DNA from 3 places in the Shewanella sp. SM32 genome. Region 3 is predicted to be linked to each of the others. Evidence: predicted binding sites of a transcription regulator. Region 3 holds the regulator's gene; each other region holds the start of a gene.
What was found. The regulator LexA, encoded in region 3, represses DNA repair genes until DNA is damaged. The targets are predictions, from matches to a motif close to TACTGTATNNNNATACAGTA.

Region 1 (4,292 bases), on a different contig from region 3:
ATGCCGCGATAAACGATGCGGGTACCTTTGTCGACACCGTTAGCGTCAGCCATGGTCAGGTTTATTTCTATGCCGCCAAGGGCAGTGGTTTCTGAATCATAAAGCGAAAAAACGTCACCGTTTTTAGCTATGTCTGCTTTATCGTCAGAGCTGAAACTCACGCCGCCAGCCAGAATGGATGCCAAACTCTCTGAACTGACTTTAACTCCAGTTAGTGAAGCATCAATTTTGACGCCAGAAACATTCCAAAAGTGAGAATTTTTCTTCACTAATCGCGCGTATTGCTCTTGAATGAAAGCGCTGATAATGACTCTTTGATTGCCATCTAAACGATAGCTGACCACGCTACCCACGGGGATTTGGCGGAAAAATATTGGCGAGCCAACATCGAGTGAACCGAGTTTATCGGAGGTCAATTCGACCATCACACCTTCTGAGCCGATTTGCATCGGCGGCGGTTGGCGTTCTGCTTCAAAAAAGGTCGAGGCATTACCTTTCCCTGGTTGGATAGCAATATAGTTACCCGAAAACAGCGCATCTAAGCCTTCAACACCTGTAATACTTGCTTTAGGTGTGACAAGCCAGAAGAGGGTTTCTTTATTCAAAAAAGGCTTAGCGCGGTAGTCCATCATGACCTTGACGTTCACGCCTTTGAGATCGTCATCTATGCCAATGTCTTTAACTTTACCGACAGTCAAACCTTGGTATTTGACTAAGGTTTTACCCACATCAATCCCTGTGGCGCTCGGAAAGTGAATTTGAATTTCAACCCCCGATTCTTTAATGCTCTTAATGCCCAGCCAAGCACCTAATGCCAACGCGACAATAGGAAGCAGCCAAATGGGCGAAAAGAGTTTTTTCTTTACAACTTTCGGCGATTCAATTTGTGTCATCTTGAGGTTCCAATCGATCCCAGAGTAAACGAGTGTCTAAAACTTTTGCGGCTAACTGAGTTAACAGAATCACCAAGGCAAATGCGGTAGCCGCAGGCGCGGGTTTCGCGTCGAGTAATTGTCCCATGTTCACTAATGCCACTGTGATTGAGATGACAAATAAATCGAGCATTGACCAGCGGCCAATCCATTCGATGATGTGAAAACCCACCATCAATTTCTTTTTTGAAATCGGGATATCAAAGCTTATCGCACACAGATAAATGGATAAGCCGATGATTTTAATCCATGGTACTAAAATACTGGCGGTAAACACTATGATGGCAATAGGCAGCATATCTGAATGCACTAAATGCAAAATGCCTGAAAAAATGGTGTCGTGCCGCACTTGCCCTTGATTGGTCAGCATAGTGATAGGGTAAATGTTGGCTGGCACCAGTAAGATGGCAGCGGTAATCAACAAAGCCCAACTTTTTTGCAGGCTGGAATAGTCTCTGACGTGCAACTCAGTTTCACAGCGCTGACAGTGCGTGAGTTCACTGCTGTTGAGTTGGCGACACACTTTACAGAGACATAGGCCGATATCTTTACCTTGTTGTTTCATATCAGCTATGACCTTCCAATAACGTCCACATATGTTCTAAGTCGTATTCTCTTTGTAGAAACAAGGTCACGAGAAACAGCATAGTGAAGCAAAATGTGCCCATACCAAAATAAATGTCCGAAAAATCAGATAGCTGAAATGATGAAACTAAGAAGCTGATCACATAAATTTCCAGCATAGTGAGTTGCGATAAGACGCCATGAAATTTTAACAACTGCTTCAATGAGTTACGCCAAAAAAGGCTACTCAATCCCCATTTCACAATTAAAATCTGTGTCAATATCGATAACAGTAATAAGCCTGGACCTATCACAGCTGCGGCAAGTACGGCGACACCTACAACCCAATAGCCTTGGTCAAATACTGCAAATGCCCCTTGGAAAACCGTAGTAGTACGAATACTGCCGAAAAAGTGGATCTCGAGTACGGGTAAAAAATTGGCAGGGAAATAAAACACTAATGCCGAAATACATAGGGCTAACATACCATTCACAGAGCAGTATGGCGTGTCATAAAGTGCAGTGCTGCAACGAGGACAGATTGCTCTAACGCCGCTAGGCAAGGCACGTTTGCGGACTGCTAAATCGCAGGAGCGGCATAGGGTTACTGAATTTTCTGCTGCGTTTTCATGCATATAAAAATATATATTAGCCTAATAGGAGTAATAACAGCGAGATCGGTGCAAAGTGTCGTGCTAGTTAGCTGTTAAGCCACGTCTAGCGCTTTATAATCTTGGCAACGAAAGTACGCTAATAATATCAGATTAATCAGAACACTTGCATCACAAGTTCAATCTATGTCACTCTAGTTACTGTATATAAAAACAGTGCGAGGGCAGTCATGGCAGTAATAACACAGTTTGTCGTGGTCAGAGAAGGGGTTGAAAAGATGACATTCACATCTAAGAAGGAGGCTGATGCCTACGATAAGATGCTCGATATCGCCGATAACCTTATCCCCTTCATTCAAAAAGCTGATTTGGGTATAGATGAAAGTGTGGGCGAAAAGCTCGCATTCTATTTTGCTAACAATAAAGATGAGCTGACGAACTTGCTTAAAGGCGCCGTTCAGGTTAATAGTACGCCAACGAATCCGCCTGCAGCGAAAAAAGCGGCTAAAAAGACCGAAGCAGCAGAATAAAATTGTTAGGAAATGTAATGAAATCGAAATTTTATGAGTCACTTAACCGTCAAGCCTTGGCCTTGTTGGAAGGGGAAGACGACCTTGTTGCGGCGATGGCGAATTTTTCAGCCTTGCTCAATGATAATTTAACTGAGCTGAACTGGGTGGGATTCTACGTCATGCGTGGTGAACAACTGGTACTTGGCCCGTTTCAAGGTAAAGTGGCTTGTACACGCATTCCGTTAGGAAAAGGTGTGTGTGGTACAGCAGCATTCACTAATCAAACTCAGCGAGTGGCTGATGTCCATCAATTTGATGGTCATATTGCCTGTGATTCTGCCAGTAATTCTGAAATCGTTGTGCCAGTTCGTGCGCAAGGTAACGTGGTTGCCGTGCTCGATATTGACAGTCCTATCTTCGATCGTTTCGATGAAGAAGACCAAAAGGGGCTGGAATTACTGGTTAAAAGTTTTGAAAACTGCCTATTTGATTAATTTGCGTACAATAACGCATAATTCATAGTCGCAATCGGTGGCGTGCGCCTTATAATATGCGCCTGCACGCATTAAGCTGGTTTGATTGGCATGCAATGAATAAGCTTAGTGTTTTGAGCTGTCAAAATTTGTTAAGGTATATTTTTTAACTTTAGTAAACGCGGCTAGGATGCTAATTTGTACGTTGACTCAATATTGAGTTTAACGAAGATAAACGACATGTAAGAAGCTGATATATATCACCTCGAATCGATGTCCCTTTTTGACTGTGGAAGTAATGATGGAATCAACAGAAAAGTTGACCGACACCAATGCAATTTTGGCGTATTTGTATGAAACATTTCCTTTGTGCTTTATTGCTGAAGGTGAAACTAAGCCATTAAAAATCGGATTGTTTCAAGATTTGGCTGAAAGGTTGGCTGATGATTCTAAAGTCAGTAAAACTCAGCTCAGAGTTGCCTTGAGACGTTACACCAGCAGCTGGCGCTATTTAAAGTGCGTTAAAGCAGGCGCACAACGCGTAAACCTGGATGGCGAACCTTGCGGCGAGTTAGAGCAAGAGCACATTGATCATGCTCAAGCCATGTTGAAAGAGAGTCAGGATAAGGCCAAAGCGAAACGTGCAGCACTTGCACCTAAGCCCGCGGCGAAGAAAGCACCTAAAAAGGTGGCTGTTCCTCAGCGTCCTAAAACTGAGCGTCCTGCTAAGCCTGCACCAAAAGCTGCAGCGCCAGTCGTCAATTATGTTCAAGCACAATTGACTGATTTAACGAAAAAACAACGCGTCAATGTTAAATTAGGTATGACACCCGTAGCCGGTGTGATTACTGACATTAACAAGGAAGATATTCATGTTCAGCTTGATAGTGGCCTAACGATTAAAGTTAGAGCAGAACATATCCTGCTGTAATCATTTATTAAAACGGAGTAACTTGTTGATGCGAAAACTCACTTTGGCTACCTCGATCGCCACTGTTTTTGTCGGATTCTCGGCTTGGGCCGTACCACCCACGATTCAAATCAGCGAGTTACCCACTCTCAAGCAGGAAGCGCAACATAAGGTTGCGAGCAAAAGGGTAACGGACTTATACACTCGTTCGCACTATCATAGATTCAATCTTGATGACGCCTTTTCTGCGCAAATTTTTGATCGTTATCTGCAGCAGTTAGACTATCGCC
Region 2 (4,292 bases), on a different contig from region 3:
AATCAGGGCGCGATCTGCTGGAACAAAACAACCAATATGGGCCATCAGTGTAATCAAGGCGACTTGGCGCATATAGGTTGATTTACCGCCCATGTTAGGTCCAGTCACAATCAACATACGTCGTTGATTATGTAAGATTACTGGGTTAGCGATAAACGGCGTTTGGCTAACACGCTCCACCACTGGATGGCGACCTGCGTCTATTTGTACGCCGATATCTTGGCTCAGCTCTGGACAAGTGTAGCCCAAGGTTTCGGCACGCTCGGCAAAGTTACTCAGTACATCAAGCTCAGCCGCAGCTCTAGCAAAAGCCTGTAATTCATGTAATTTCGGCAGAATAAGATCGAATAACTGTTCCCATAACTGCTTTTCGAGTGCCAGGGCTTTACCTTGGCTCGAGAGGACTTTTTCTTCGTATTCTTTAAGTTCAGGCGTGATATAACGCTCCATATTCTTAAGTGTTTGGCGTCGTTGATAATTGAGCGGTACTTGTGAGGATTGCAGGCGGCTTACTTCGATGTAATAGCCGTGTACGCGGTTATAGCCGACTTTAAGTGTATTGATGCCAGTACGTTCTTTTTCTCTGGCTTCAAGTTGTACTAAGTAATCACTCGCTCCTTCGCTCAGACCGCGCCATTCATCTAGTTCGCTGTTGTAGCCTTCACGGATCACCCCGCCATCGCGGATAAGCATAGGTGGATTATCGACTATCGCGCGCTCAAGTAGGGCTTGCTCAGCGGGGAACTCGCCTAAGTGTTGACGCAATTGAGTCGTGTGCGGCGCGCTCAGTGTACTTAAACTCTGTTGTAATTCAGGCAATAAGCCCAGAGCTTGACGTAAACGTGCAAAGTCCCTTGGACGGGCAGTGCGCAGGGCTAACCTTGCCATGATACGTTCGATATCGCCAAGTGCCTTTAACTGCTCATGCAAACCTTCGTGGGCTGCGGTATCGAGGAGTTCAGTCACCGCCTGTTGGCGCGCCTTAATTTGCTTAGGATCTCGCAGAGGCTGATGGATCCAGCGTTGTAACATACGACTGCCCATAGGCGTTGCCGTGTTATCTAATACTGCGGCTAAGGTATTATCGCGGCCACCGGCAAGGTTTTGAGTGAGTTCTAGATTTCGGCGAGTTGCCGCATCGAGTACTATGCTATCGGTTTGATTGAAGCGGATAATGGCATTGATATGGGGCAGTGCCGTGCGCTGTGTGTCTTTGACATATTGCATCAAGCAACCCGCAGCTTGCAGTGATAAACGTGCATCTGCGATACCAAAACCATGTAAGTCTTTAGTGCCAAACTGAGCTAGCAGTAACTTGATACTCGTATCGTAATCAAATTCCCATTCAGGGCGACGACGTTTACCTTTAAAACCGTTAAGTAGACCTAGTTCGCCAAAGTCTTCACTGTAGAGAATTTCAACGGGATTAGTGCGTTGCAATTCTGCTTCTAATGACTCTCGCGTGTCGAGCTCTGCAATCACAAAACGTCCGGATGAAACATCTAATGTGGCATAACCAAAACCAACTTTACCTTGATAAACCGCGGCTAACAGATTGTCTTGGCGTTCTTGTAGCAACGCTTCGTCGGTTAAAGTGCCTGGCGTGACAATTCGCACCACTTTACGTTCTACTGGCCCTTTAGATGTCGCGGGATCGCCAATCTGTTCGCAAATCGCAACTGATTGACCAATTTGAACTAATTTTGCAAGATAGCCTTCCACAGCATGGTAAGGAAGCCCCGCCATCGGAATAGGATCGCCACCACTTTTACCGCGCGCAGTGAGTGAAATGCCTAACAGCTCAGAAGCGCGTTTAGCATCGTCATAAAACAACTCGTAGAAGTCACCCATGCGATAAAACAGCAACATATCGTGATGTTCTGCTTTCATCGTCAAGTACTGACGCATCATAGGAGTATGTTTTTCTAAATCATCGGTATCAATTACATTCATTAAATCGTTATCGTCCGTTGTGGCTGCCTAAAGGCGATACAGTTTGTGTGGTTAAGGGTGATTAAGCGCTATGGAAGCGGAAGACTGCTGTACAATTTTCAGCTAAAAAGACCACGCAAAATTTGTTGCGCCAATCTTAGCAATAATTTAGCGAAAATTGAGCCCTTAACGATGGATATTGATCAAAGGGAGCTATTATCTGATTTGATATTCGCTAAAACCTTGGCCATATTAAAAATCCTATCAGCTAAAAATAATTCAGTCACAGGTCTTGATACTGTATGATTGTACAGTATACTAGTCAGCAGAATTAAGACAAAAAGCGCGGCTTTTTGAATTACCCGTTTGTAAATTGAATATCACTTTTGACAGCTTAATGCTTGTCTTGATGAGGGAACAGGAATGAAGGTCGATCCAAATAAAGAGAAAGCACTTGCTGCGGTATTGATCCAAATTGAGAAACAATTTGGTAAAGGCTCCATCATGAAGCTGGGCGAAGATCGCTCTATGGATGTTGAGACCATTTCTACCGGTTCTCTGTCTCTGGACGTTGCTTTAGGTGCTGGCGGTTTGCCAATGGGTCGTATCGTTGAGATCTATGGTCCTGAATCATCAGGTAAAACAACACTGACTTTAGAAGTGATTGCGGCAGCGCAACGTGAAGGCAAAACCTGTGCCTTTATCGATGCAGAGCATGCACTAGACCCTATTTATGCTAAAAAATTGGGCGTAGATATTGATAACCTGCTGTGTTCGCAACCGGATACTGGCGAGCAAGCGCTTGAGATTTGTGATGCTTTAACTCGCTCAGGTGCTGTTGACGTTATCGTAGTCGACTCAGTGGCGGCATTAACGCCTAAAGCTGAAATCGAAGGCGAAATTGGTGATTCTCACATGGGCCTAGCGGCGCGTATGATGAGCCAAGCTATGCGTAAACTTGCGGGTAACTTAAAGCAATCTAACACCTTACTTATCTTCATCAACCAAATTCGGATGAAGATTGGTGTGATGTTCGGTAACCCAGAAACGACAACCGGTGGTAACGCGCTGAAGTTTTATGCTTCTGTTCGTCTAGACATTCGCCGCACTGGTGCGATTAAAGACGGCGATGAAGTGGTCGGTAACGAAACTCGCGTTAAAGTGGTGAAAAACAAGGTTGCAGCGCCGTTTAAGCAGGCTGAGTTCCAAATCCTTTATGGCCAAGGTATTAACCGTACTGGTGAGTTAGTAGACTTAGGCGTAGCCCATAAGTTGATTGAAAAAGCGGGCGCTTGGTACAGTTATAAAGGCGATAAAATCGGCCAAGGTCGTGCTAATGCTGGCAAATATCTGACTGAAAACCCTGCTATTGCTGCTGAAATTGACAAGACGCTACGTGAGTTGCTTTTGAGTAATCCGAGTGCCTTGGCTGCCAAAGCTGATGATAGTACTGAGGACAATATTGATTTAGAGACAGGCGAAGTATTCTGAGTCAGTCAGCCCATCAAATTGCGGTCGCGCTGTTAGCGCGCCGCGATTATTCCCGTTTACAAATCCGCGATAAATTGCTCGAAAAAGGTTTCGAACTTAACGATATCGAACCTGTACTCGATGCTTGCGAATCCTCCGGTTTTATTAATGATGCTCGTTATGCCGAACTGTTGGTGCGTAGCCACATCAGTCGAGGCCACGGTGCAATACGCATCCGCCAAGCAATCGCACAGAAAGGCTTATCTAAAGACTGCATTGAAGCCGCTTTGGTTAATTGTGATTGTGATTGGTTTGAGCTAGCAAAAGATAAAGCCACCAAAAAATACGGCATTCCCCGTGTGACAGAAGTGAAGGGCTCTAAAGCTCGGGATCTGATCGCAAAGGAAAAGGCCAAACGAGTGCGTTTTTTAATGGGCCAAGGCTTTAGCTACGATCAAATCACTTACGCACTAGATTCAGATCCCAATGATCTCGATGAAGATTATTAAATTTGGAGCTAAGACTGTAAAAGCTCATCTAAATATCATCAATGGGTATTGTCAATTTCATACTTCACATTAGACTCACTTGCTTAAATATTGTCCGTGCCGCGATAAACTTACACCGTCTTTATTTGTGCTTTATCCTGTCGTTTTGCTTCTAGTGACTCTGGTGTGGGCGATTCACGCTAAAATATTAAATTCCTGATGTGTATATCACCAATCAAGACTGGTCGTCCTTCCTTAGTCTGCTTATAATGCTGGGCAAATAGAAATACGGCTAGCCTAAGGCGTAGCTGGTAATGCTTACCCAATTCAGGATGATTTCATGTATCAAACTACAGCAGAGCTCAGAAGCGCTTTCCTCGAATTTTTCCGCAGCAATGGTCA
Region 3 (4,292 bases):
CCACTTAACTCTTTATGATACGTCGCCACTTCCATCACATGGTCATAGCCTAAATACACAGGCACTAGCGTGACTGGACGCTCGATACCGCGCAGCACACTGTTCATCGTCATGGCGATCATGCCAGTTTTCGGCGCCAACAGACGGCCAGTACGTGAACGGCCACCTTCGGAGAAGTATTCCACCGAATAACCTTTAGCAAACAGCTGATCTAAATACTCACGAAATACTGCGGTGTACAGCTTATTGCCATTAAAACTACGGCGGATAAAGAAGGCACCACCGCGACGGAACATAGGTCCCGCGGGCCAGAAATTGAGGTTAATGCCGGCAGCAATGTGCGGCGGAACCATGCCTTGATAATACAAAATATACGATAACAGCAGGTAATCCATGTGGCTGCGATGGCAAGGCACATAAACAATCTCGTGGCCATCGTGGTGTAACTGCCGAACTTGCTCGGCGCCTTTAATGTTGATCCCGCTGTAAAGCTTGTTCCACAGCCAAGTTAAAAAACGCTCGGCAATACGCACTAAACTGTCTGAGTAATCGGCAGCGATTTCATCGAGATACTCAATAGCCGTCTCGCGCGCTTGGGTCTCAGAAATCTTTTTACTGGCGGCTTCTTCTTGAATCGCTTTGCGCAGCGACTCAGATTTGAGTAACGAATGAAACAGTGCTTGGCGGTTTGGCAGCACAGGCCCTGTCATTACCTTACGTTGACGACGGAAATGCACGCGCGCAACCCGTGCTAACTTATGGGCAATCCCCATGTCGGTGCCATGTTCGTCAGCCATGTAACGCAGGGATACGGCATTCGAAAACTGCACGAAGTTATGTCGACCTAAGAACAGAATCATCAAGCACTTGCGCAACCAAGTCGGGTTTTCCCGCTCAAATACGGCCGCCTTCATAGTGTCGTCTTCTTTCCCTGGCGTGCGACCCCAATACAAGCTCACGGGCACCAGTTGAATATCCAATTCAGGACGTTCCTTATGCACGGCTAACAAACGCATAAAGCATTCGAGGAAAGGCTCATTACCAGCACGTTCGCCAAACAGTGGCTTACGTCCTTGAAGACAGACAACCCGAGGCGCAGTCACACCATTAGCCACTAGAGGCTCATAAGGGCTTGGTAAACCTAACTTAGCCGTTATTTCGCTCAAAGCAGCTATGTCACTAAGGGATTCAGTTTTCATCACATAAACAAGGGGTCTGGAAGCATCCAGATTCAGATCGGCAAAGGGATCCTGAGGCACCACAATAGTGTGCACTAAGTGTTTTTGGATCCAACGTAATGATTTCAACCAAAGAGAGTCGTGTTTAGGCATTATTCTTATGCAATTAAGTGCGTTTACTAGCCCGATAGAATACCAGACTATGGGCAATATTCGCTAATTCTCTCCAACATAGCTAAAAAGTGGTTAATACTTGCGCTGCAAATAATACTGTATATACTAACAGTAACTGTATAGAAAAACAGGAAACACCATGAGACCTTTGACGCCACGCCAAGCTGAAATTTTAGAGCTAATTAAACGAAATATTGCCGATACTGGCATGCCACCCACTCGGGCAGAAATCGCAACCCGTTTAGGTTTTAAGAGCGCCAATGCGGCTGAAGAACACCTTAAAGCGTTGGCAAAAAAGGGCTGCATTGAGATCATGCCAGGCACATCTCGAGGCATTCGTCTGCCTGCGGAAATCGAAGATTTGACTGAAACAGGTTTACCGCTCATCGGCCAAGTGGCCGCAGGTGAACCTATCCTCGCCCAAGAACATGTTGAACAGTACTACCAAGTCGACCCAAGCATGTTCCATCCCGCCGCCGATTTTTTACTGCGAGTAAAGGGTGACAGCATGAAGAATATCGGCATTCTCGAAGGTGATTTGCTGGCAGTTCATAAAGTAGAACAAGCTAGAAATGGTCAAGTGGTTGTCGCTAGAGTCGATGACGATGTCACTGTTAAACGTTTCGAAAAAAAAGGTAATGTGGTCTATCTACATGCCGAAAATGAAGATTACTCCCCGATTAAAGTGGATTTAGGCTTCCAAAGTTTAACAATTGAAGGACTCGCCGTCGGTGTGATCCGTAATGGAGATTGGCTATGAATAAACTACTTGGCAATGCCCCCCGCCATCCGGGCTTGTGGCTCGATGAAGTCCGTGATGCCGACTATGACTGGCACCATGCGCCTATCGCCTGTATGCCAACTAAGACTCAAGGTCGCCAAGAATTAATTCATCTGAGTGCACAACTCGCTCAGTTAAGCCAACAGGGCCGTTGGTTAGTGCTCATCAACCCACCAAGTATTGGCTACAAGCAAATGCTTGCCAGCGCAGGTGTGCGTATGGATAGAGTTTTGCTGGTACATGCTAAAGATGAAGTCGAAACCCTGTGGGCGATGGAAAAAGCCCTGACAAGTGGTACGTCCAGTGCAGTCATTACTTGGACTCAATCATTAGATGCGCGGGATAATCGACGCCTACAAATCGTGGCTAAAAGTGCCCGAGCTATGGGCATAGTGCTTGAAGACGTAAACAGTCACTTACATGCCGACGTACGCATTGAGCAAGGCAATCTCTTCGGTCAGCAATCTTTTTTTAGCGCTGTACACTAAATATTCATTTAATTTTTTACCTTGAAAGCCGCCTCACCTATGAATGTGAGGCTTTTTTTTGGCAATTTTTCAGATAATTAGATAAATAAGTGATCTTGATCAATATTTAAACAGCAAGTATGGTTGGTTAAGTCGGTGATGATATATCACCTTCCGTGGTCAATGAATCGAGTATTTATCGAACTCGAAGCGCCACTAAAAATAGAGAACAGATTTATTTCAGCAGTATGTGCCAGCGTGGCTAATTACCAGCAGTAACAATACTTGATTAAAAGTAACAGCCGCCAACGCACGTTGAAGTCAAAAAAGCTTTTTTGGGAACTGAAGAGTTTGCATAGAGTTGAGACTTACTGTGTTGCTCTTCTTTGTAGTTGCTATTCGCAATTGGCAGAGGAGAAGTCTTGTGAAGCAATTGTTGTATTGTTTACTCGTGGTGCTTTTCGCACCACCGTTGACCGCCGCAGACATGCGGTTCAACATGACCCCTGGCGTGACCGAGATCAGTGGCAAGGTTTATCACTTGCACATGACCATCTTGTATATCTGCTGCGCAATAGGCCTAGTGGTCTTTGGCGTCATGATTTACGCCATGATCAACCACAGAAAATCCAAAGGCGCTGTCGCGTCCCACTTTCACGAAAGCACTAAAGTTGAAATCGCTTGGACGATTCTGCCATTTATCATTTTGATCTTAATGGCGATTCCAGCGACAAAAACTTTAATCGCAATGGAAGATCCCAGTAACGCCGATCTCACCGTAAAAGTGACGGGGTCCCAATGGAAATGGCATTACAGCTATTTCGATCAAGATATTGATTTTTATAGCATACTGACAACACCCAGAGCACAAATCGAAGGCACCGAAACCAAGGGTGAAAACTATCTATTGGAAGTCGATAAACCGCTCGTTCTACCGATAAACCGCAAAATCCGCTTTCTGATGACTTCAGAGGATGTCATCCATTCTTGGTGGGTACCCGCCTTTGCCATTAAGAAAGATGCCAACCCTGGATTTATCAATGAGGCCTGGACTCGCATCGACAAACCCGGCATTTATCGTGGTCAATGCGCCGAACTCTGCGGTAAAGACCATGGTTTTATGCCTATCGTAGTACAAGCCTTACCCGAAGCCGAGTTTGAGGCTTGGGTCACAGAGCAAAAACAAGCCGCAGGTGCTGCGGCTGAAGCCGCTCAAGCCGCTTTATCACAAACCCTAAGTAAAGAAGAGTTGATGACTCTAGGCGAACAAGTTTACCTCGGGCACTGCGCAGCCTGCCACCAGCCCAATGGCGAAGGATTGCAAGGCGTATTTCCGCCCCTTAAAGGTAGCCCGATTGCAACGGGACCGCTCAGCGGCCACCTTGAAATTGTGCTCAACGGTAAAACGGGTACAGCCATGCAAGCGTTTAGTAAACAATTGACTGCACAAGAAATCGCGGCAGTGACTACCTACGAGCGTAATGCTTGGGGCAATAATACTGGAGATGCAGTGCAAGCCAAAGACGTCAACGAGTACATGAACGGCAATTCTGCACAAACATCCGCCGCGGTACCAAGCAGTACAACCCCGACACCCGCTCCTGCAAAAGACGTCTCAGCTGCAGTCGATCCCGCAAGCCTCCCCACACTCAGCCATGACGCCCTCATGGCCGAAGGTGAAACTGTCTACGC

Region 1: a site for LexA is predicted at 2,307-2,326, ahead of L5M10_RS03255 (YebG family protein). Genes of this name have one in related genera too.
Region 2: a site for LexA is predicted at 2,229-2,248, ahead of recA (recombinase RecA). Genes of this name have one in related genera too.

What each region holds. Positions count from the first base shown of each region.
Region 1 covers NZ_JAKKRO010000005.1:40,091-44,382, reverse strand. Annotated here, with positions in the region: gene L5M10_RS03270 (PqiB family protein) at 1-893, opposite strand, end outside; gene L5M10_RS03265 (paraquat-inducible protein A) at 880-1,497, opposite strand; gene L5M10_RS03260 (paraquat-inducible protein A) at 1,499-2,131, opposite strand; gene L5M10_RS03255 (YebG family protein) at 2,338-2,637, shown strand; gene L5M10_RS03250 (GAF domain-containing protein) at 2,655-3,113, shown strand; gene proQ (RNA chaperone ProQ) at 3,394-4,023, shown strand; gene prc (carboxy terminal-processing peptidase) at 4,052-4,292, shown strand, end outside.
Region 2 covers NZ_JAKKRO010000018.1:19,314-23,605, forward strand. Annotated here, with positions in the region: gene mutS (DNA mismatch repair protein MutS) at 1-1,953, opposite strand, end outside; gene recA (recombinase RecA) at 2,356-3,423, shown strand; gene L5M10_RS09580 (regulatory protein RecX) at 3,441-3,911, shown strand; gene alaS (alanine--tRNA ligase) at 4,231-4,292, shown strand, end outside.
Region 3 covers NZ_JAKKRO010000030.1:23,857-28,148, forward strand. Annotated here, with positions in the region: gene plsB (glycerol-3-phosphate 1-O-acyltransferase PlsB) at 1-1,331, opposite strand, end outside; gene lexA (transcriptional repressor LexA) at 1,492-2,112, shown strand; gene L5M10_RS13395 (cell division inhibitor SulA) at 2,109-2,621, shown strand; gene coxB (cytochrome c oxidase subunit II) at 3,025-4,292, shown strand, end outside.